3 regions of the Colwellia asteriadis genome follow, and region 3 is predicted to be linked to each of the others. Evidence: predicted binding sites of a transcription regulator. Region 3 holds the regulator's gene; each other region holds the start of a gene.

Region 1 (7,290 bases), on a different contig from region 3:
CTCAAACACATAACTATGGGCAACAGGGAACGCGATCAGTAATAAGCCAATAGCTAATACCAACCACGTTTCGTTAGCATCCCAAAATGGACCAATTGAAGCTATCATAGTGTCGCTATTGTCGGCTTGTTCAAGAGGTAATAAAATCCCAACACCTAAGTCATAACCATCGAGAATGGCATATAACAAAATAGATACGCCCATTAACGCAGCAAAAATCGTTGCTAATGTATTAATTTCAAACATAATATTACTCCTGCGCTAACGTAGCGTTTATGCTAGCTTGCTTAAGTGATGGTTGCTGCTCTGTTTCGCTAATCTCTTCAATTTCAATAGCTCGACCTGCCATTGTAAAAATGGTGTGTAAGTAGGCAACCATTAAAACGAGATAGAGCAATAAGTATAATGATAGCGATAAAGCAACATTGCCTGGCGCGATTGTCGTTGCAGCATCTTTAACCGTTAATACACCGGTAACTAACCAAGGTTGGCGACCTATTTCAGTGACATACCAACCAGCTAACGTACCAATCCAACCTGAAAAGCTCATCATCACGAGTATTTTTAACAACCAACGAGGTAACTTATCTTTACGCCATAACTGAATACGGGCTAACCAAGCAAGAAGTAACATCAACATACCTAACCCCACCATCACCCTAAAAGCATAAAATACGGGCTTAACAGGAGGGTGATTACCTTCAAATTCATTTAATCCTTTTATTTCGCCATTAAAGTCATGAGTTAAAATAAAACTCGCCATGGCAGGAATCGCTAGCTCAAAAGTATTTTGCTTGTTTTTTTCATCGGGAATCGCAAACAAAAGCAAAGGTGCAGACTTTTCGGTATGCCATATTCCTTCCATCGCCGCAATTTTTTGAGGTTGATGCTTCAGTGTATTTAAGCCATGTAAATCACCAACAAATATTTGCAATGGGGTTAACACCATCGCTACGCTTAGTGCTATTTTCAACGTCAGTTTAGGGGCTCTTTTATCATCTCCTTTCAGCAGTCTATAAGCGCTAATACCAGCAATTAAAAAGGCAGCTGTTAGCCCTGATGCTAATAACATGTGGCTTAAGCGATAAGGAAAAGACGGGTTAAATATAATCGCTAGCCAATCAACGGGAAAAGCTACGCCGCCTCTCATTTCATGCCCTTGCGGAGTTTGCATCCATGAGTTGAGTGCTAAAATCCAAAATGATGATAAAGTTGTGCCAAATGCAACAATTAGCGTAGAGAGCGTATGCACTTTGGCAGAAACACGATTAATACCAAAAAGCATAATGCCAAGAAAGCCCGCCTCTAAGAAAAATGCCGTCAGCACTTCATAACCTAATAACGGCCCTGCAATATTACCAACCGTTTCCATAAACTTCGGCCAGTTTGTGCCAAACTGGAATGACATGGTAATACCGCTGACAACGCCTATAGCAAAAGTGATAGCAAATATTTTTACCCAAAAACGATAGGCTCGCATCCATACGGGATCAGCCGTTTGATCAAAGCGTAATTTAAAGAAAAATAAAAACCAACTTAACGCAATCGTAATAGTAGGAAAAAGAATATGAAAGCTAATATTCGCAGCAAATTGAATACGAGATAACATTAAGGTTTCAAACATGTGTGACTCCTAATGATTGCATTTTCAGCGCTCTTACGTTCAATGCTGACTTACTGCAATCGGTTGATTTTATTTATTGTTATATTGAAGGCTAGCGATAATATTAATAAAAAGGCTCAAAGCCTCACTATTTATAATCACCGTTACTTTAAAAGTCGGTCTTTCATATCAATAACTTTGCTCACCCCTGCTCCCAATTTCATTAACGTATTGAGTTTTTCAGGGCTTAAACTTTGCAGCTCTGCCGCCCAATGAGTGATTGTTTCTAATAAGTCATGAATCTCTTTCATTTTTTCTTGCGCAAAAAGTGCTTCTTGCGTATTAGGAGTTTCCAGTAAATTACTGCGCAGTAATGATAAAGTAGGGTCTACCTCACGTTTACGACGCTCCTCAAATACCCGTATTGCCATTTCCCAAATACTACCCGCTGGTGTGTAATATTCTTTTCGGTCTTTAGGTTTGTGTTGTACTTGCACTAAACGCCAAGACTGTAACTCTTTAATGCCCATACTGACATTACCTCGAGATATGTTTAACGCTTCTGATATTTGTATTGCACTGAGCGCTTGTTCGTTAATAATTAACAAACCATACATTTGACCGACAGTACGATTGAACCCCCAACGGCTCCCCATTTCGCCACAATGCATAACGAACGATTCAACTTGCGATGACATTAACATTAAAAAACCAACTATTAAACTTTCAGAACATTCTGAAAGTTTAAACCTAATTTGATTTAGATCAAGGTTTATTTGCAATACTTTGTTGGTAAATATTGGAAGTTATGACTGACACTAGCGCTACATATAAGTGCAGAAAGGTAAATTGCTACTAAAGTTGGAACTAAGGCAGGATAAGGTAGGAACTAAAATAACGTTATGTAAGCGACAACCAATCCCGTTGCCAAGCTAAAATATGTTTTGCCTCCATAGGTTTAGCAATAAAATAACCTTGTGCTATATCACAACCCATTTCAGTGACTAAGCTCATAACGCGACTGTCTTCAATACCTTCGGCAATGGTGCGCATATTAAGTTTTTTAGCAATAGATAAACTTGTGTTAATTAAAGAGATTTGATTGGGGTTGTCTTGGTTATCAATAAAATAACTTTTATCGAGTTTTAGATAAGTTAGGGGAAGCTCTTGTAAACGCTCAATGGTTGAATGTCGTTGCCCAAAATCATCGAGCGCTAAAGCAACACCTCGCATTTTAAGTCGATTTAAGTTTACCAATTCTTGTGCTTGGTCATTAGCTAATACCCCCTCGGTAATTTCTAAGCATAACCTATCAGCTGGCATCGAAAACTCTGTCAGAAGACTAAAAATAGTATCTGCAAATTCAGGCTGCTGCAGCGCGATAGGTGAAATATTCACAGAAAGTTTTAAATCTAGCCCATAGGCAAACCAATGTTTCCAATCACGCATTGATTTTTTTAAGACCGCTAAAGTAATATGAATTATCAACTCACTTTCTTCTGCTTTATCAATAAATCGATCAGGAGAAACCATACCTAAACTGGGGTGGTTCATACGGCATAAAGCTTCAACGCCGATAAATCCTCGACTAGATAACTCAACTTGTGGCTGATAACGCACTTCAATATTATCGCTTTTAATCGCCCTAATAATTTCATAGTTTTTTAATGACTCTAATGTTGGGCGTTTTACTCTTGAAGTACCTATTTTATTAAATATATTTTCAAAATCATCTTCATGAATGGGTTTTACTAAAGTGCCTAGGTAATTCAAGCCATACTTTTTAGCTAATAAACCAACCGATGAAATTATTTTTGTAGAAATGCCACTCATGATCACAACATAACCTTTATATTCAAGTTTACTCAGTTTTTCTAATAACTGAATTCCATCAATATTTGGCATATTAAGATCTAAAAAGAGTAAATTTATTTGTGTACTTTGACGAAGTATTTGCATGGCTTCGGGAGCTGAAGTAGCGACATGTTGGTGCCTGATATTGAAGTTATTCACTAGTACTTTGCTTACATAGCTTAAAATAGCTTGGCTATCATCTACTAACAGTACATTTAACCAATCAAAGCTAGGTCGTTCCGTTGTTGCTTTCATGTAGCCTCCTGCCAATACAAGTTACGCCTACGGTTCAATAAACAACCATATTTACATGGTTAAGTATTAACTCTGTACGACGAAAAGCAAATATTTAACTGAATTAACCTTTTCATTGTTGCCTATAAAAGCTCAATGAAAGCAGTTGGACCCATTTGTAAAATAAAAACGAAATAGCTAGGGGGTTGTTCTTTCAGCCTCAGAGGTAAGCAAAATATTAAAGCCGCTCTAAATGTAGTCACTTTTAGAGCAGCTAACATTAAGAATAAGCCAATTTATAGAGAAACCTACTCAGGCTCAGAGTATCCCGCCCAAATATCGGCATTAATTGTGGTTTTCTTTTTACGCTTTTTCTTTCCGCTACCTTCGGGTTTTGCCATAGGTTTAGCTGGGGCTAAAATAGAGTCCTCGGTAATTTCATCAGCCTCAAAACCTTTAACTTGTTCACGCTCTAAACGAATTTTATTTTTCTTTTCAATTACTTTAAAGTGATGAAAATCTTCATGATCAATTAAAGATAATGCTAAGCCGACTTCGCCTGCTCGACCACTTCGACCAATACGGTGCATATAATCAGCAGGACTTCGAGGTAAATTGAAGTTTATCACAACGGGTAGCTTTTCAATATCTAAACCACGCGCAGCAATATCTGTGGCAATTAACATTGCTATTTCACCCGATTTAAACCCCTCAAGTACTCGCGTACGCTCGGTTTGTCCTTTATCACCATGAAATACTTCTGCGCTAATACCACGCTTTGATAACTTTTGCGCTAAATGCTCACAGTGATTTTTAGCGTTAACAAAAATCAATGCTTGTCGCCATTGGTGTTGCTCAATTAAATGCGCTAAAACTGCCGTTTTTTCACCTTGATTAACGGTAAAAACACGCTGTACTAAAGTGCTAGCATCGCTGCTTTGCACTTGTATTTCAACTGGATTATTAAGCAATTCTTGTGTTAGAGCTTGTACTTGTTCAGGAAAGGTTGCTGAAAACAATAGTGTTTGTTTAGTTTTAGGGGTTAACGCTAATAACGCAGAAAGCTCTTCAGTAAAACCTAGGCTTAACATACGGTCGGCTTCATCAAACACTAAGGTATTAACTAAATCGAGTTTAATAGCATTACTTGAAATTAAATCAAGTAATCGTCCAGGAGTTGCCACTAAAATATCACAGCCGCCACGTAACGTGAGCATTTGCGTATTCACTGAAACGCCACCAAAAACCGCAACGGTTTTAATTGCACCATTTAAATGTGCCGCATAAGATTTTATGCTATCGGCAACTTGCTTGGCTAATTCTCGCGTCGGCACCAAAATAAGCCCAGCAACGTAATTACCGTTATGCTGTTTTGTATTTTTTACTGAAGCTAACTTTTCAGTGTGCAACTTTTGCAGTAACGGTAAAGCAAAAGTTGCTGTTTTACCTGAGCCCGTATTTGCGCCAGCAATTAGGTCACGTCCAGATAATACACTTGGAATAGCCTTTTCCTGAATGGGGGTTGCTCGCAGATATTCCAGCTCTGTTAGTCGTGTTAATAAAGGCGATATTAGCCCAAGATCAGTAAAATTGATTGGTGTTTTGGCTGAGGTCATTAAATTATTAGGTTCAAAACAAAAAGGTATAGCACATTTTAGCGTATTTCTGCCTCGCTCAGTTAGTAAATTCGCTAAAACGCTACATTGAAGCTTTCATGACGCAGTGTTATTATCCAATAACATGATAAATAAATTCAATTAATGGCATTAAATAACAAACTCACATATCAGTATATTTGTTATTACAGCTCTACTTATTTTCTATTCTCTTGCTTATACGCTCACTAAACTATTTGAATGCTAACTAATTAAAACTTATGACCAAAAACACCTTTACCCCTGAATTACTTGAAAAACACTTTAGTAAAAATGAATGGAAAAAAGGCACAAGAATTTTTCAGGACAAAGGCGTTAACACTTGCGCCCTTGATGGCGGCATAATTAGGGGAGTAGTATTAAGTGAGCGTTCACGCCAATCGAGTTACTTAACAAGATTAGTGTTAAATATTAAACACGATGGCATGGCGAGTTATTGCGACTGTTACATTGGGCGAAATTGTAAACATGCGGCTGCCTTAGCACAGCATTTTATTAACGAGCATTTTGATCATAATAGCATCGCCTCTTCTGAAAAAACCGTTGATAAGTGGTTAAGCCGTTTTCAAGCTCAACCTAGTAGATACCAGCCAAACATCCAACAAAAATCTTTATTATATTTTTTAAAGCCTAACAGTTATGTTGACGGGGATTATTTCACCTTAACAATTAAGTCAACCAAACCTAAAAAAAACGGTGGTTGGAGTAGCACACTTGGCAGCGAACACTCTCCTAGCTCGTTAATTAATAGTGCCTATGCAACAAGCGATGATGTATTAATTATTACCGAACTCATGCGCACCAACCAATATGGCGACAATATTAAATACTTTGACTTATTTGAACGTATTATTAAAAGTAATCGCTGCTTTTGGCATAATAATTACAATTTAAACGACGCCATTACATTGGGTGAGCCTATAGAAGCCCAGTGGCAATGGATAGCGCTTGGTAACCATTTACACAAGTTACAGTTAATTTTACCTGAGCCCTCAAGCAGTATTCATATAATTAAAGCCCAACCTCTTTGTTATTATGATGAAGAACAAAACAGCTTTGGCAAGCTCAACACCAATACTCAATGTGACTTTGAAGCCGATTTACTCAACTCCCCTATTTTTGAAGAAGATAAACTGCCTTGGATAATGAATAAGCTCTCAATGTCGCTAGGCGATGCCGTAAAACGGTTGCCTAAACCTAAGACTGAGTTTTCACAAACCTTAAGCACACCCGAAGTGCACTTGCACTTTTCAACACCGCTAGAAAAAGATCCGCAATCAGGCTACGTAAAAGTTAACTTTTCCTACCAAGGAAATTTAGTTAATCCACACAATGACAGTGTTACTATTACGCCCGAAACTTTAGATGATGATGGTAATACAATAAAAATTTATCGTGATTTGGCTTTCGAGCAAACTGTTATTGATAAGCTTATGACCTTAAAGTTTAGCCCGCAGCCTAAAGCGAAACGTTATACCTTTACTAATGAAGATTACTTGAATAAAAACAAAGATCCTAAATATTCAATGCTGCTGCAAGGTCGCTATTTATGGCATCACTTTTTAGATCAGGAATTACCACTACTTAATGATTTAGGTTGGCATATAAGTTTTGCTGATAATTTTTACTACAAAGCACTTGCTACCAATAGTGTTTTTGATGCCGAAATTATTGAGACTGACGACCATGATTTTTTCTCGCTGGGGTTAAACTTAACCATTGATGGCAAAAAAATGCCTGCATTTCCTATTTTATTAGGCGCTATTGAGCAATTACCCAAAGCTGTACTTCTTGATCGTGAAAAAGAAACGCAAATTCCTGCAGATTTACCTATTTATGTTGACTTAGATAAAGGCAACTTTGTTGCCCTACGCTACCAAAGCGTACAGCCTATATTAAAACAATTTATTGAACTGTTTATGCCTAATGCCTTAACGAAAGATG
Region 2 (7,290 bases), on a different contig from region 3:
TAGAGAGTGAACAACCCATTACTACTCAAACAAAGAAAGTTTTATTGCTTGAAGATGACAAAGACGCTAGAGAGCTTATGGGGTTATTATTAAAATCTTTAGGAATAGAAGTTTTTAGTGCACAAAACATTCAAGAAAGTTTAAGAGTTTATCAGCAAGAACAGCGGTTTGATTTGGTTATTTTAGATTTGAACCTACCTGATGGCTCTGGCTTTGATGCAGCGCAAGCGATAAAGAACATTAATGCTACACAGCAGCTTGCAATTATTAGTGGTTCGGAGCCTGAGCCTGAATCATTAGTTGCATTAGGTATTAACCATGTATTATTGAAGCCTGTATCGTTACCTGATTTGCAGAAGCTAATCGAATAATTGTTTTGGAATAAAAGGCGCTCTATATTTAGTGCTTTTAGCGGCCTTATTCTTTAGTAGCATCCGTTAACTAACTAAATGGTGCGTTATTGTTGCTATTGTTGAGGCTGCTTGTCATCAAGCTATCAGTCACTCGTTTCAACATTACTAAGCGTCGCAATGTGGCAAATTTTCCATAACGTAAAGCAAGTAGAGAAGTTAGCGCGGTAATACCTAAAAAAGCAGGTGACTCGGCTATGGCTTTACAATGAGCAATTAATGCTGATTTTTGTTGGTTATTGTTATAAGTAATTGCTTGGTATTTTGCCTTTTTAACCATGACGTCTTGGTTTATTTTTCGGTAAATAGCTGTGCTAAGGCGTGTCATGAAACCCCCTCTACTTATCAGTAAAAAAGCCGTGAATAAACTCATCATAGGTAATATCAAATAAAGATATTGCGGTAGTTAATAGATAATAAATAACGAATAAGTTTAGTGTTAGTACCATAATTGCGGCCATTAACGTTGGTAATCCTAGGTGGATAAGGCCATAAACAATCATTGCTTGTATGCTTATCCAAACAGCACATAGCAGAAATACAGCACTAGTGACTAATGCCATAATTGCAATCAACATTTTTATATTTGCCTTAGCTTTGGCTTGTAATAATGAAAAAAATGCTGAAAATGATTGTTGATAACCCAATAGTAAACGGCTGCCTAGCTCAGGGAGCGCATTAAGTTGCGCTCCCATATCTATGGACTGCTGAGTATTTTTCTCTGCATCCTGAGGCGAAGTCATGCTATTTTTTCCTTAAAAACATTGTTAGTAACATACCAGCCGTAAACGCTATGCCTGCTGTTTTTACTGGGTTTTCATGGGCATATTTTTTCACTGGCGATTGATTCCATTTCGAGCGCAATAAACGAGTTTGTGCTTTCATAGCTTCACTTGATTGCGTACTTTTAGCTCGAAGTGTTTCTTCAGTACTTGCCGCCGTACCATGAATTGAGTCAACTGTAGAGTGCAGTGAATCGGCAAATTGATCGGCAACAGGGTGAACAGGCTTTTTCATAGCACCATTTGATTTTTCTGTGTTTTTATTAGGCATAATAGCTCCTTGGTAAATTGCATAAGTTAATATTAGGGTAATGAAAGGGTATTAGGAGGCGCTCAATGAGCGCCATAAAGGCAAAACTATTTAGTTACGTGTAAGTTTTCGGTAACTTTATTAACATCGTCAGTATTGTTTGCAATGTTAATAACTAAGTCTTTTTCTGCTTCAGAGTCTACCTCTCCGCTTAGGGTAACGTTATTGCCTTTTACATCTACATCAATGCTCGTTCCGCTAATATCAGTATCGAGTAGTAGACGAGTTTTAATCACTGTTGCGATTTTCATATCAACAAATTGCGACTCGTCCATACCGCGTTGTTGTTCTAATTCTTTGTTATCAATACCTTCAATAACTGTTATTTGGTTTTTAACACCTTTAACGCCATCTATTCCTTGCACTAACTCTTTAGCGAGCTTTTTATCTACGCTGTGGTCAACTTTACCTGTAAGGTAAACAATGCCACTATCAACATCAGTATTGATATCAAAAGAATTTAAGTTAGTATTAAATAATAATGTTGCTTCAGCTTTACCGTCTATCCAAGCATCGCTAGCTTCTTTCTCCCAAGAGTTATCTTTTGCTTGTACTGATGTAATCGTTAAAGCAGATACCATAGCTAGTGAAATTAATGTGCGTTTCATAATCATTCTCCATTTTAAGATTTAAGTTGTAACGACAAGTTGTTGTAACGAATTAACTAATGTAACAATCTAACTAATGCAGACAACATACCAATCTGTATAAATCCTTTTATTTCATTGTGTTACTGTATTTTATTGTTTTGCTCATTACTTGATTGTTGATTGTTTTGTAAGGTTTTCACGTTAACAATGTAACTTTTTCAGGAAAAATATACGTACTACTTAACCTGAGTTCAGGTTGCCTATTTGAATGGTGGTATGCTTTTTATTATGGAGTTGAAATGAATTACAACGAGTTTAATGACTTTTGCAGATCTTTACCTTGTACTACCTATGTTATGCAATGGGGCGGCTCCCATGTTTGGAAGGTAGGGGGCAAAGTATTTGCTATTGGTGGTTGGGGTGATGATAAAAAGCCCGCTTTTATATTTAAAACCTCTGATACCAATTTTGGCTTTCTAAAAGAGTCGGTAGGGTATAAACCTGCGCCTTATTTTGCTAATAGAGGGATGAAGTGGATCCAGCAATTTGAAAATGTTGCCGACAGTAATGATGACTTATTGTACTATTTAAAGGAATCATATCGATTAGTCTCTCTTGGTTTAACAAAAAAGAAACAAAAAGAGCTAGGTTTGAATCAATAGCCCCTTATCTACTTATAAAATATCAACCTTTAAAGCTCCGCATACCCTTCTTTGATATCTCTATTCAATGACTTTGTTACAAAAGCAGTTTCTCTACCTGTATATCTTATATGAAGCAATTACATGGAGCGTGTAATTATTACAATAAAAGGGGTTTTCTATTTCTTGGTTTATTATAAGTAATTGTTTTTTATATTTTTAATGTTTTGGTATGACTCCTGCACATATCTTGTTGTTGTTAATTAAAAATTCTTTACCAGCGAAATTCGCTTTTTAATTTAAAACAGTAAATATAAAAAGGAGATTAATATGTCTAATTCAAATTATGAAATGGGTCCAATTAAAGAGTTAGTGAGAGTGCTAAATGGTGGCATTGAGTTTTATCGCTCAGCGATGGATAAAGTCTCTAACCCTCATCTTATGCATGTTTTTGAAAATAATATTAATGAAAAAGCACGCACTATTGCGGAACTACAAACGTTCGTTTTAATTGATGAAGGTAAAATAGAGCAAGACTCAGCATTTTCTGTAGAGTTACGTGAAGCTTACACTAAAGTACTTGCCGTTATTAGCGCTGATGCAGAGCATACTTATGTATCTCAATTAGAAGAAATTGAAGATAAAGTATTAGAAAAAATTGAGGCTGCCTTGATGAAAAAACTACCAGCAGAATGTCAAAGTACATTGTTACAAATTCAAGTACGTATGCAGCATTGTCATAATCATATGAAGCAACTGAAATTAGTTACGGCATAATTTAACTGCTAAGTCTTAGGAGGTTCTATGTTACGTTGGGCTCTTATATTTTTCCTCTTCGCGCTTGTTGCAGCCGCCCTAGGATTTGGCGGTATTGCAGGAGCAGCAACAGGAGTTGCTAAGTTTTTATTTTGGATTTTTGTAGTGTTGCTGGTTTTATCATTTGTTATTCCTGCGATAAAAACACCTAAAAGCTAAATAAAAGTTAAATAGAAATTAATTGGAGAATGATATGAATAAGTTATTAATGATGAGCAAAGTATTTGCACTTACTGCTGTGTTAACTATGTTTGGCTGTTCTGATGGACCAGCAGAAGATGCCGGTGAAAAAGTAGATGAAGTAGTTAGCGACAGCAAAAACGCCGTTGAAGATGCGTGTGAAAAAGCGAAAGAATTGGCAGGCGCTGAAAAGCAAGACTGCTAAATTGAAAAACTGTTAAATTAACCTGGGCTAATGAGCCCAGGTTTTTTTTACGCTCTGCTTTCTTTAATCACTAAAAAATACGGTTTCTTTTTTGACAACCGTCGTTGGTTGATTAACTGATTGAATAATAAAACTAATATTGGTCATCTTCTGCTGTAAGTTATAACTGTCAACACTTAGAGTTAGTGGTACTTCTTGCATTTTTCCTGCAGCGACTTGTACCGTTTTTATTGGCTCACCTTGTATTATTTTATCTAGTTCAATATCTTCCACATAAATACGGTAGTTGGCACTTTGCTGGCTTTTATTGAGAATTTTTAAGGTGTAGGTATTTTCTACCATGCCTTCATAATTAACTCGATATAACGCGTTTCTATCACGTAATACTGAGGCTTCTAACGGTATACGTTCATTAATCCATAAACCTAATGCAGCAACGAGCATAATACATAAGCTGCCATAAGCGGCTAATTTAAGGTTAAATGGCTGTGGCTTTTTACTTAACAGTCGTTGCTCGCTAGTGTAGCTAATTAACCCTGTAGGGTAATTAAAGCGGCTCATTGTTTCGTCGCAAGCATCAACACATAACCCACAGTTAATGCACTCATATTGCATGCCGTTTCTAATATCAATACCAACAGGGCAAACTTCCACGCATAAGTTACAGTCAACACAGTCGCCTAAACCTAAGCTTTTATGATCGGCTTTACGCTTACGTGGGCCTCTGCTTTCGCCGCGCTTAGTGTCATAGGCGACTAAAAAGGTGTTTTTATCAAACATGGCTGATTGAAAGCGAGAGTAAGGGCATAAGTAAATACACACTTGCTCTCTCATCCAACCGGCATTTCCATAAGTACAGAAAGTAAAAAACACTACCCAAAACGTAATTAAGCCTGACCATTCAAAAGCGATCATTTCACTGTATAGATCAGAGGCTGGAATAAAATAAGACATAAAGGTAGTGGCCGTAAATAACGACATGACTAGCCATATACTGTGTTTAGCGACTCTTTTTTGTAATTTATTAATACTCCATGGGGCTTTGTCTAACGCTTTACGTTGATTTCGCTTACCTTCTATACGATGTTCTACCCAAATAAAAGCAAGTGTCCATATAGTTTGCGGGCAAGTATAGCCACACCAAACACGACCAAGCCATGTGGTAATAAAAAATAGTGCGAATGCGGCAACCATAAATATGCCTGCTAACAGTACAAAATCTTGTGGCCAGAATGTTACTGAAAATAAACGAAATTCTTGTTTAGCAACATCGAGTAATACCGCTTGTTCACCATTAAATTGAATAAAGGGAATGGCGATAAAGGTGAGCATTAATAACCAACCTAGGTAGCGTCGTATTCTTTGATAAAATCCTTTTTGCTCTCTTACATAAATAGATTCATTAGACTTATAAGGTTTAATGATGAGGTGCTCTTCTTTGATATCAAATTTCATAATTATTTACAGGGTCATAATTGAGTAATTACCCTGATCAATATCAAGATTTACGCCAAAACTAATTTTTATTATCTATTTGTATTTTAAGGATTTTATTTGGTGGTCAGGAGCTTTGAGGCACGATATGTCGTGCATGCGCGATATAGCGTGGATTTTGTGTCTGTTGTGGTGAGCAAGGGTTAATTACTATTGGCAGTTATCGAGAGATGTTAAGCTTTTTCATGCGAGATCTTAGTGTGCTGTCAGGTAACCCCAGCACTTTTGCTGCGCCCCTATTGCCACCAATAATCCATTGGCAATCCGTTAAAACTTCGGTGATATAAGCTTTTTCGATTTCTGCTAGTGGCTTATTTATTGAGGGGATTGCCGCATGACTTTTAGTAAATTTTTGCTGAATATTGAGGGTGCTTGATTGGGCTAGAATAACTTCACGCTCAAGAATGTTTTGTAGCTCTCGGATGTTTCCAGGCCAGTGATACTGGGTTAGTTTTGCTAAACTACGCTTATTAATATGGGTAATGCTTTTGTTAAGTTTGGCATTCAGTTGTTTGAGTATACTGCTACATAATAGTGGGATATCTTCAATGCGATCTCTTAACGCTGGAATGTTAATAGGGAAAACATTTAAGCGATAATATAAGTCCATGCGAAATTGGCCTTGCTCAACCATAGCGAATAAATCACGATTAGTCGCGACTATGATACGAAGATCAACGGCAATGGTTTTACTGCCACCAACGCGCTCAAATTCGCGCTCTTGTAATACCCGTAATAATCGACTTTGTGCCTCGAGTGATAACTCTCCAATTTCATCTAAAAAAAGTGTGCCTTTATCGGCCAGTTCAAAACGCCCCTTACGACGCTCTATGGCACCGGTAAAGGCGCCTTTTTCGTGACCAAAGAGCTCAGACTCGAGTAAATTAGCAGTAAATGCAGCACAATTCACTTTCACCAATGGCTTGTTGCTACGGGCACTTAGCTGGTGTAAGTTGCGCGCTACGACTTCTTTACCCGTACCATTTTCACCTAAAATTAAAACCGTGCTGTCGGTTTGTGCCACTAACTTTATTTGCGCTAGCATGGCGGTAAATTTAGTGCTATTACCTTCTAACCCAGAGCCTTGCCATGCTTCATTAATTTCACTTTGTAGGTAAGTGTTTTCTGCTTGTAGCTGTTCGGTCAGCTCTTGTACTTTTTTTAACGCGTCGCGTAGGTTATTGTCGGCAAGCCGCTGTTGACTAACATCTCTAAAAACTGCAACCGCACCAACAATCACATTGTCTTTATATACAGGGGTTGAGGTGTATTCTACGGGAAATGAAGTGCCGTCTTTACGCCAAAATACTTCATCGGTAATTTTACGTTCGACACCATCGCGCATTGAGTTATAAATATTACATTCTTCACTAGGGTAATGATCGCCATTCGCATGGCTATGATGATGATATTGATGAATATTTTTACCCAGCAATTCTTCAGACTTCCAACCAGTCATACGTTCTGCGGCTGGGTTAATAAATACCGCATTCCCTTCAATATCAAAACCATAAATGCCTTCACCCATGGCATTGAGAAGTAAATTTGAATCAGCTAAGTAGGCTTTAATACTGTGGTTAATATCTTTGTTATGGTTGTCTTTCATATGAAAACTATTCACTCTTTATCAATACACGATATATCGTGGTTTTGGGCAGCATAACAAATTAAGTATGAAAAGATAAGTGCGCCTTTACAACGCCGAACTTGAGACCTTGATAGTTTTTAGGGCTAAATAAGTCTTTTTGTTATGAAAGCTCCCAATGTTTATCTGCTGAAGAACAACACCACCTGTTTATTTTTTAACCTTGACATAAGAAACTGATACACGTAATGTTTTTGTTAATTTTTTGTTGCAACAT
Region 3 (7,290 bases):
CATTGGTAAGTTTCTCGAATTTAGAGCCCGATCACGCGCAGCGCAAGTATCTGCCAACTTATTAAAACTAATGCCAATGACTGCGACAAAACTAACGACTATCACTTCACCAGCAGGTCATAACACCTATGAAGAAGAACTTATTGCAGCGAAACAATTAGTCGTTGATGATCATGTATTAATCAAACCAGGCGAAGTGGTTCCTGCTGATGGCGTTATTGTTTCAGGCTCAAGCCAGCTTAATGAAGCCATGCTCTCCGGTGAGCAATTACCAATTAGTAAATCCGTCACTGATAACGTTTTTGCCGGCACCATTAATGGTGATGGCAATATTACCGTGCAAGTCAAACAGCCTACCAGCCATTCGTTTTTAAGCCAATTGATTCGATTAAGTGAGCAATCCCAAGCGCATAAACCTAAACTGGCGCAACTGTCAGATAAAATAGCTCAGTTTTTTGTTGCGCTGATTTTAATCACCTCTATTTGTACCGCGCTATATTGGCATCAACATCTACCAGAAGAAGCGTTTTGGATTACCTTATCAGTATTAGTGGCAACCTGCCCTTGCGCCCTTTCCTTAGCAACACCTACAGGATTAACTTGTGCAACAACACGTCTTAATAAAGACGGCATTATGATCAAAGGTGGGCATGTAATGGAAGCCGTACCACAATTAAATTGCTTTGCTTTTGATAAAACAGGGACTTTAACCACAGGCGAGTTTCAAATAAACCGCGTGGAAGTTAATGGCGAATATACTAAAGAGAATGTGCTTGCTATTGCTGCGGCATTAGAGGCACACTCTGAGCATCCCATTGCGAAGCCATTTACCGCCCATCGTGACTTCTCAATTCAAGCTCAAAATATTACTGTGCACTCAGGTAAAGGGGTTAGCGGTGATATTGATGCTGATCATTACACTATTGGTAAAAGTGGTTGGGCTATTTCACAATTAGATGAAAATGCACAACAAGCGATAAGCAATCATCAAGATGCAAATTGTACATTAATTAAAAACAACCAAGTTATCGCCTCATTTTATTTGGTCGATCAAATTCGTGACGATGCGAATGCTGTTATTGAAGCGCTTAATAAAACTGGCCGCACTATGCTGCTATCTGGTGATAGTCAACAAGCCTGTGATAAGTTAGCAACGGTGTTACCGCTAAGCTCTGTTGAAGGCTCGCTTAGTGCTCAAGATAAAATGCATAAAATTCAGCAAGCTCAGCAAAATGAAAAATTTAATGTTGCCATGACCGGTGATGGCGTTAACGACTCACCTGTATTTGGCGCAGCGCATGTATCTATTGCGATGGGTTGTGGCGCCGATATTACTAAAAGTGGTGCTGATGTTATTTTACTTAATAATAAGTTAAGTAGCATCAATACGCTAATAAAGGTGGGTCATAAAACCCGTCGAATTATTATTCAAAACTACTTATGGGCGTTTGGATATAATGCTATTGTACTACCATTGGCCGTAGCGGGTTATATCACGCCCTACATGGCAGTCATTGGTATGTCAACCAGCTCTATTTTAGTCATAACTAATTCACTTCGCTTGTTGAAAAAGTAATTAGTAAACACCGAGGGTTTAGTGATGAGTATAATGTATATTTTAATTCCAGTTGCGGCGATTCTAACCGCATTAGGGATTTATCTTTTTTTCTGGGCAGTTAAAACAGAGCAATTTGATGATTTAGAAAAACAAGGTATGAGCATCTTGTTTAATGATGATAGCCAGCAAAAAGATCAAGAAAAATCAGCGCCGAGTGATAGCAATATAGCAGCAAAAGCTAACGCTGCACCTCTAGCTACAAACCCCACCAATAATTCAAGCGCTGATGTAAAGAAGTAATGCTAACCGATTTACTATCAGCTTTTATTGTTGGTTTACTAGGCTCAGGTCACTGTTTAGCCATGTGTGGGGGTATTACTACCATGCTAACGTCGGCTACTGAAAAACCTAAACAACAAGGTGATATTGCTATCACTGAACAGCAGACCTACCCGACAAAATCAAGCAATAACACGTCTTTAATATTTTCATATCATATTGGCCGTATTGCCAGCTACACCTTGATTGGCGCGATTGTCGGCTTTAGTGGCTCATTAGCTGCAAAAAGTATCGGTGTTCCCCTTGGGGGGTTGCGCATGGTTGCCGCCATATTTTTAATTCTACTCGGCTTATATTTAGGTCAATGGTTAATGTGGTTAAACAGAGTAGAAGCGCTTGGGAAGTATTTATGGCGTTATTTGTCACCATTAGCTAAGTATGTCATTCCCGTCAATAGCACCAAACAAGCTTTAGGTTTAGGGGCTTTATGGGGTTGGTTACCTTGTGGGCTAGTTTATTCAACCCTCACCTGGTCATTAGCTAGCGGAAGTAGCCTAACAGGAGCAGGAATAATGTTATTTTTTGGTTTAGGTACTTTGCCTGCGCTCATAGCACTGTCTCTAGGTATTAATAGCTTTAAAAGCCTTTTGCTTAATGCTAACTTCAAGAAAACAATGGCAATTTCTCTAATATTATATGGCTGTTATAGTTTAACTGTTGCATATCAATTAATGTTCTAATACCCTATCAGCACGGTCGATATTACAGTCCTTTAAATTAAGAGTTATTATCTATTATGCCAAGTAAAAATTGCCCCGGTATACAACACATTAAGTGTCAAAACTGCAGTATTAGTGAATTATGTTTACCTTTTTCACTGAATGAGCAAGAGTTAAATAGCCTTGATGACATTATCGATAGAAAACGTCCTATTCATAAAGGCGATAAAATTTTTCATGACGGACAACAATTACACGCCTTATTTGCTATTCGTTCAGGGACTTTCAAAACATTTACGGTTAATGAGCAAGGCGAAGAACAAATAACAGGTTTTCATTTAGCAGGAGATTTACTGGGTTTTGATGCCATTGCAGAAAGCTGTCACCCTAGCTTTGCTCAGGCGCTTGAAACTTCGATGGTCTGTGAAATCCCTTATAATAACCTTGATCAGCTCTCTAACACTATGCCTAAGTTGAAAAAGCAGGTATTACGTCTAATGAGTAATGAAATTAAAACCGATCAGGCAATGTTAACCTTACTTAATAGAAAAAACGCTGAGCAACGTGTAGCTACTTTTTTAGTGACCTTAAGTGAGCGCTATCATTCGCGAGGATTATCAGCAACTGAATTTAGGTTAACCATGACTCGTAGCGATATTGGTAATTATATTGGCTTAACTGTTGAAACGATTAGTCGTTTACTTAATCGTTTTCATAAAAGTAACTTAATCAAAGTAGACGGTAAATTAATTACTATTGTAGATATTGACGCCTTGTCTGACGTCGCAGAAATTTAATTAGTTATAGCTTTTCCTCCCCCACCGAGATAGCTCCGTTTATCTCGGTGTTTAATGAAATCAATTCATAATATCTTAATTTAAATCAAGCATTCACTCCTCAATTTTGCTATAAAGTAATTATGAATTACTTTTATTAACGAGAGGTTTACCATGGAAATGTATCAAAATATACTGGTTATTATCGACCCAACAACTGATGAGCAAAAAGCCTTAAAGCGAGCTGTAGATCTAGCCTCACGTATTCATAAAAATAACAATACAGCCATTAATATTACTGCTTTTTTCAGCATTTTTGATTTTTCCTATGAGATGACAACAATACTATCTCATAACGAACGCGACTCTATGCGTCAAATGGTTATCGATGAGAAACAAAAATGGTTAGATGAAATTATCGCCGAAATAGCGCCTAATACGCAAGTAACTAGCAAAGTCGTATGGCATAACAGGCCTTACGAAGCCATTATCAATCAAGTAATTGAGCACAACTTTGATCTGGTTATTAAAGGAACTCATCAACATGATAAATTTAAATCAGTAGTCTTTACACCTACTGATTGGCATATCCTGAGAAAATGTCCATGCCCGGTATTATTAGTCAAAGATCACGAGTGGCCAAAAAATGGTAATATTCTAGCAGCTCTTAATATTGGTAGTGATGAGAGCGAACATAGCTCACTCAATAGCAAAATAACAAAGCAAGCTAAACAACTAACAGCTGTGGTTGACGGTAATTTACACTTAGTCAACTCTTACCCTGGCACCCCAATTAATATCGCTATTGAAGTTCCTGAGTTTGATGCCACCGAATACAATGCAGTCATGCTAAAGCATCACCAAGAAGCCATGAACACACATGCTGAACAATTTGGTGTTGAATTAACAAACACTCATATTGGTGAAGGCTTACCAGAAACGGTTATTGAAGAGTTTGCCCGAAAACTAGATGCTGAATTAGTTGTTTTAGGAACCATTGGTCGTACTGGCATATCGGCAGCGTTGATTGGTAATACCGCTGAACATGTGATTGATCAGTTAAACTGTGATGTATTAGCGTTAAAACCTGACGGTTATATTTCTCCGCTGGCTAACTAAAGTAAACAGCCAATCACATATACTATACGTAGCTCATCAAGTACTCACTTTGAGCTACAAAAGTCTACTTATCTAACTTATACGCATATTATTTACTGACAAATCTACTTTCACCTATCATAACAATTTAATAATCAATAAGTTATACCGAACACCAGTCGTATTATTAGTGATAACTTGTAGTCCTACACAATCAATAATCATAAAAATAATAAAATACCTTATTAACTATTCGGTAAGTTTACTGTAACTAAGGTAAAGCTAAACGATCAATTTTTACTTTTTTACGATAAAGCGTATAATGCGCGACAATTAACAACTTGTAGAATTAATACTGATCCCCATGTCTAATACGCCTTTATCTGCCTTGCAAAAAACACAATTAATGAAGCTAGAAAAAAAGCTTCGACGCCATGTGGGTCAAGCCATATCCCAATACAATATGATTGAAGACGGTGATAAGGTCATGGTGTGTTTATCTGGGGGTAAAGACAGCTATGCAATGTTAAGTATTCTGATGTTACTTAAAGAATCTGCGCCTATTCACTTTGATATTGTTGCGGTTAACCTTGATCAAAAGCAACCTGGGTTTCCTGAGCATATATTACCTCAATATCTCAACGAGCTAGGTATTGAGTACCATATTGTTGAAGAAGACACTTACGGTATTGTTAAAGAGAAAGTTCCTGAAGGGAAAACAACCTGTAGTCTTTGCTCTCGTTTACGACGCGCAATATTATATAAAGTAGCGAAAAATATTGGCGCGACTAAGGTTGCATTAGGGCATCATCGTGACGACATGATTGAAACCTTAATGCTTAACATGTTTTACGGCGGTAAAATGAAAGCGATGCCAGCTAAATTAGTGTCTGATAATGGTGAGCATGTTGTTATTAGACCATTAGCCTTTTGTAAAGAAAGTGAGCTAATTCAATATGCGGCATTAAAACACTTCCCTATCATTCCTTGTAATTTATGTGGGTCGCAACCGAATATGCAGCGTCAGAATATTAAGAAAATGCTTAACGATTGGCACCAAGAGTTTCCGGGCCGTATTGAGTCAATGTTTACCGCAATGCAAAACGTTGTACCATCACATTTATGTGACAATGAGCTATTTAACTTTAGTGATATTAACAGTAATTCGGGAGTAATTAATGGTGGTGATACTGCTTTTGACGAGCCTGAATTGAACTTTAATGGAAGCGCTAAAGAGACTAAAATGCCCACGAATAAAACCGAGCAATTAACTATTATTGAAGTGCAATAACAGCTATAAAAAAAGCCTAACCCTTTATTTAATCAATATTGGGTTAAGCTCATACTTTTATCTGTTATTCACTATAACTCGTTGTATTATCAAAGTAAGTTGTTTCATCTTCAAAAAAGCGCTGATTGTGACGCAACATGTCAGTAATATCTAACACATAGTCTGCACCTCGCTCCGAGTAAGGTAACAACCCTGTCGCTAATATTTCAGGTGCAATAGGCTCGTTATTCGCTCTTAACTGCGCTCTAATCGTTCTAAATACTTGATAAGCATTGTGGGTATTTATATTTCTAAAATATCCTCTTACTGCATCATCTACACTATCAAATGCTGCAACCTCATGCTTTGCTCCTTTGTTACGCCCATTAGGCACCATGCCACAATCTGGCTCGTAACACCAAATACCAAAAAAGTTTAATCCAATTCGAGAAAAACGAGAAGTGCCCCATGCCGACTCATTTGCCGCTTGCACCAAAACCAGTGGTAAAGGAATAATATCAACACGTACTAATAACTCATTTACTTTTTGCAAATTTGAGCGTGACTTTTTTAATCGATAACGCTTCGCTAATATTTGTAACTCAGCCTCTTCTTGCTCTGTTAACCCTAATTCTAAGGTCATTTGTTCAAGCCAATACTCTAGCTTAGTGCGGGTTGCTAAAATACGCTCATTTTGAGCAACAATCGCAGGGGTAATAAAGTCAAAGAATTGTGCCTTTTTAGTTGAGACATCTGCAATGGCAGCAAAGTCTGGTAAATCGACATTATGTAACGGTTGCTCTACCACTTTTTTAACTGTTTTTTTATTTTCACGACTTTTTTGTCGTTCTTTGTCTTGACTTTGCTGCTCTGCTATAAGCCTTTTTGCTAAACTACTTTCAGCATTATCCGGCACTAAAAAAGTGAAAGGTGCTAACAGTGTTACCACCAAAAAGGCCAAAAAGCTTAACCACAAAAATAACTTAATCAATATAAACTCCTTTAAATATTTTTAAGCTGAAAACGTACCGTTTGAGCCGTTTGAGTCATCCGAATCAGAAGCTTTAGTTGACTCTGGTGTAGAAGAGTTTAACTCCCTTGAGTTAACATTATCTTCTCTATCTTTAGTCTTTACCGCAAATATCTCACGGTAGAGTATACCTTTAACGTTATAATACAACGGTGCTAAAAACGTCATACCAAACAAAAATAACATAATAGCAACAGGTCCAATCGCCGAATCAGCCAACAATGCCACTGGCATAGCCAAAACAAGTAATGCTATAAACAAAAATAAATACAATCTAAATATTTGAAAGAACTTGAAACGCAATGACAAAACAGACACTTTTATTGCTGCTAATGGCGAGAGTTTTTTATCAACAACCAATGGAATCGTTAATGATAAAAGCACGGCTAAAATGATACCGGGCACCATATATAATTGAAAACCTAAGCCAACTAATATCGATGTTAACAATGCGCATAAAGCAACCCAGCTACCACGTTGCAAGAAAGAAAACACCATAATAGCGCGTGTTTCTTGTCCGCGAGCATGCAAAACCCCCATCATTTCAACACCAGCAAGAA

The links. Region 3 encodes FNR, which switches genes on or off when oxygen is low (the NO sensors DNR and NnrR bind a similar motif). Its sites were predicted from a motif close to TTGATCTAGATCAA; they were not measured.
Region 1: ABD005_RS14305 (GbsR/MarR family transcriptional regulator) is a predicted target of FNR. The motif match lies at 2,359-2,372, and genes of this name have one in related genera.
Region 2: ccoG (cytochrome c oxidase accessory protein CcoG) is a predicted target of FNR. The motif match lies at 5,423-5,436, and genes of this name have one in related genera.

The regions. Positions count from the first base shown of each region.
Region 1 covers NZ_BAAAFA010000010.1:31,072-38,361, reverse strand. Annotated here, with positions in the region: gene ABD005_RS14315 (cytochrome d ubiquinol oxidase subunit II) at 1-246, opposite strand, end outside; gene ABD005_RS14310 (cytochrome ubiquinol oxidase subunit I) at 251-1,624, opposite strand; gene ABD005_RS14305 (GbsR/MarR family transcriptional regulator) at 1,768-2,307, opposite strand; gene ABD005_RS14300 (EAL domain-containing response regulator) at 2,504-3,712, opposite strand; gene ABD005_RS14295 (DEAD/DEAH box helicase) at 4,000-5,307, opposite strand; gene ABD005_RS14290 (DEAD/DEAH box helicase) at 5,568-7,290, shown strand, end outside.
Region 2 covers NZ_BAAAFA010000006.1:23,795-31,084, reverse strand. Annotated here, with positions in the region: gene ABD005_RS09525 (response regulator) at 1-371, shown strand, start outside; gene ABD005_RS09520 (hypothetical protein) at 442-738, opposite strand; gene ABD005_RS09515 (hypothetical protein) at 749-1,153, opposite strand; gene ABD005_RS09510 (DUF883 C-terminal domain-containing protein) at 1,155-1,463, opposite strand; gene ABD005_RS09505 (BON domain-containing protein) at 1,550-2,110, opposite strand; gene ABD005_RS09500 (MmcQ/YjbR family DNA-binding protein) at 2,392-2,754, shown strand; gene ABD005_RS09495 (PA2169 family four-helix-bundle protein) at 3,064-3,510, shown strand; gene ABD005_RS09490 (DUF1328 domain-containing protein) at 3,538-3,708, shown strand; gene ABD005_RS09485 (hypothetical protein) at 3,743-3,934, shown strand; gene ccoG (cytochrome c oxidase accessory protein CcoG) at 3,998-5,389, opposite strand; gene ABD005_RS09475 (sigma-54 interaction domain-containing protein) at 5,589-7,034, opposite strand.
Region 3 covers NZ_BAAAFA010000008.1:222,019-229,308, forward strand. Annotated here, with positions in the region: gene ABD005_RS12800 (heavy metal translocating P-type ATPase) at 1-1,576, shown strand, start outside; gene ccoS (cbb3-type cytochrome oxidase assembly protein CcoS) at 1,610-1,858, shown strand; gene ABD005_RS12810 (sulfite exporter TauE/SafE family protein) at 1,858-2,577, shown strand; gene fnr (fumarate/nitrate reduction transcriptional regulator Fnr) at 2,634-3,353, shown strand; gene uspE (universal stress protein UspE) at 3,507-4,451, shown strand; gene ttcA (tRNA 2-thiocytidine(32) synthetase TtcA) at 4,795-5,721, shown strand; gene ABD005_RS12830 (glucosaminidase domain-containing protein) at 5,786-6,691, opposite strand; gene ABD005_RS12835 (hypothetical protein) at 6,713-7,290, opposite strand, start outside.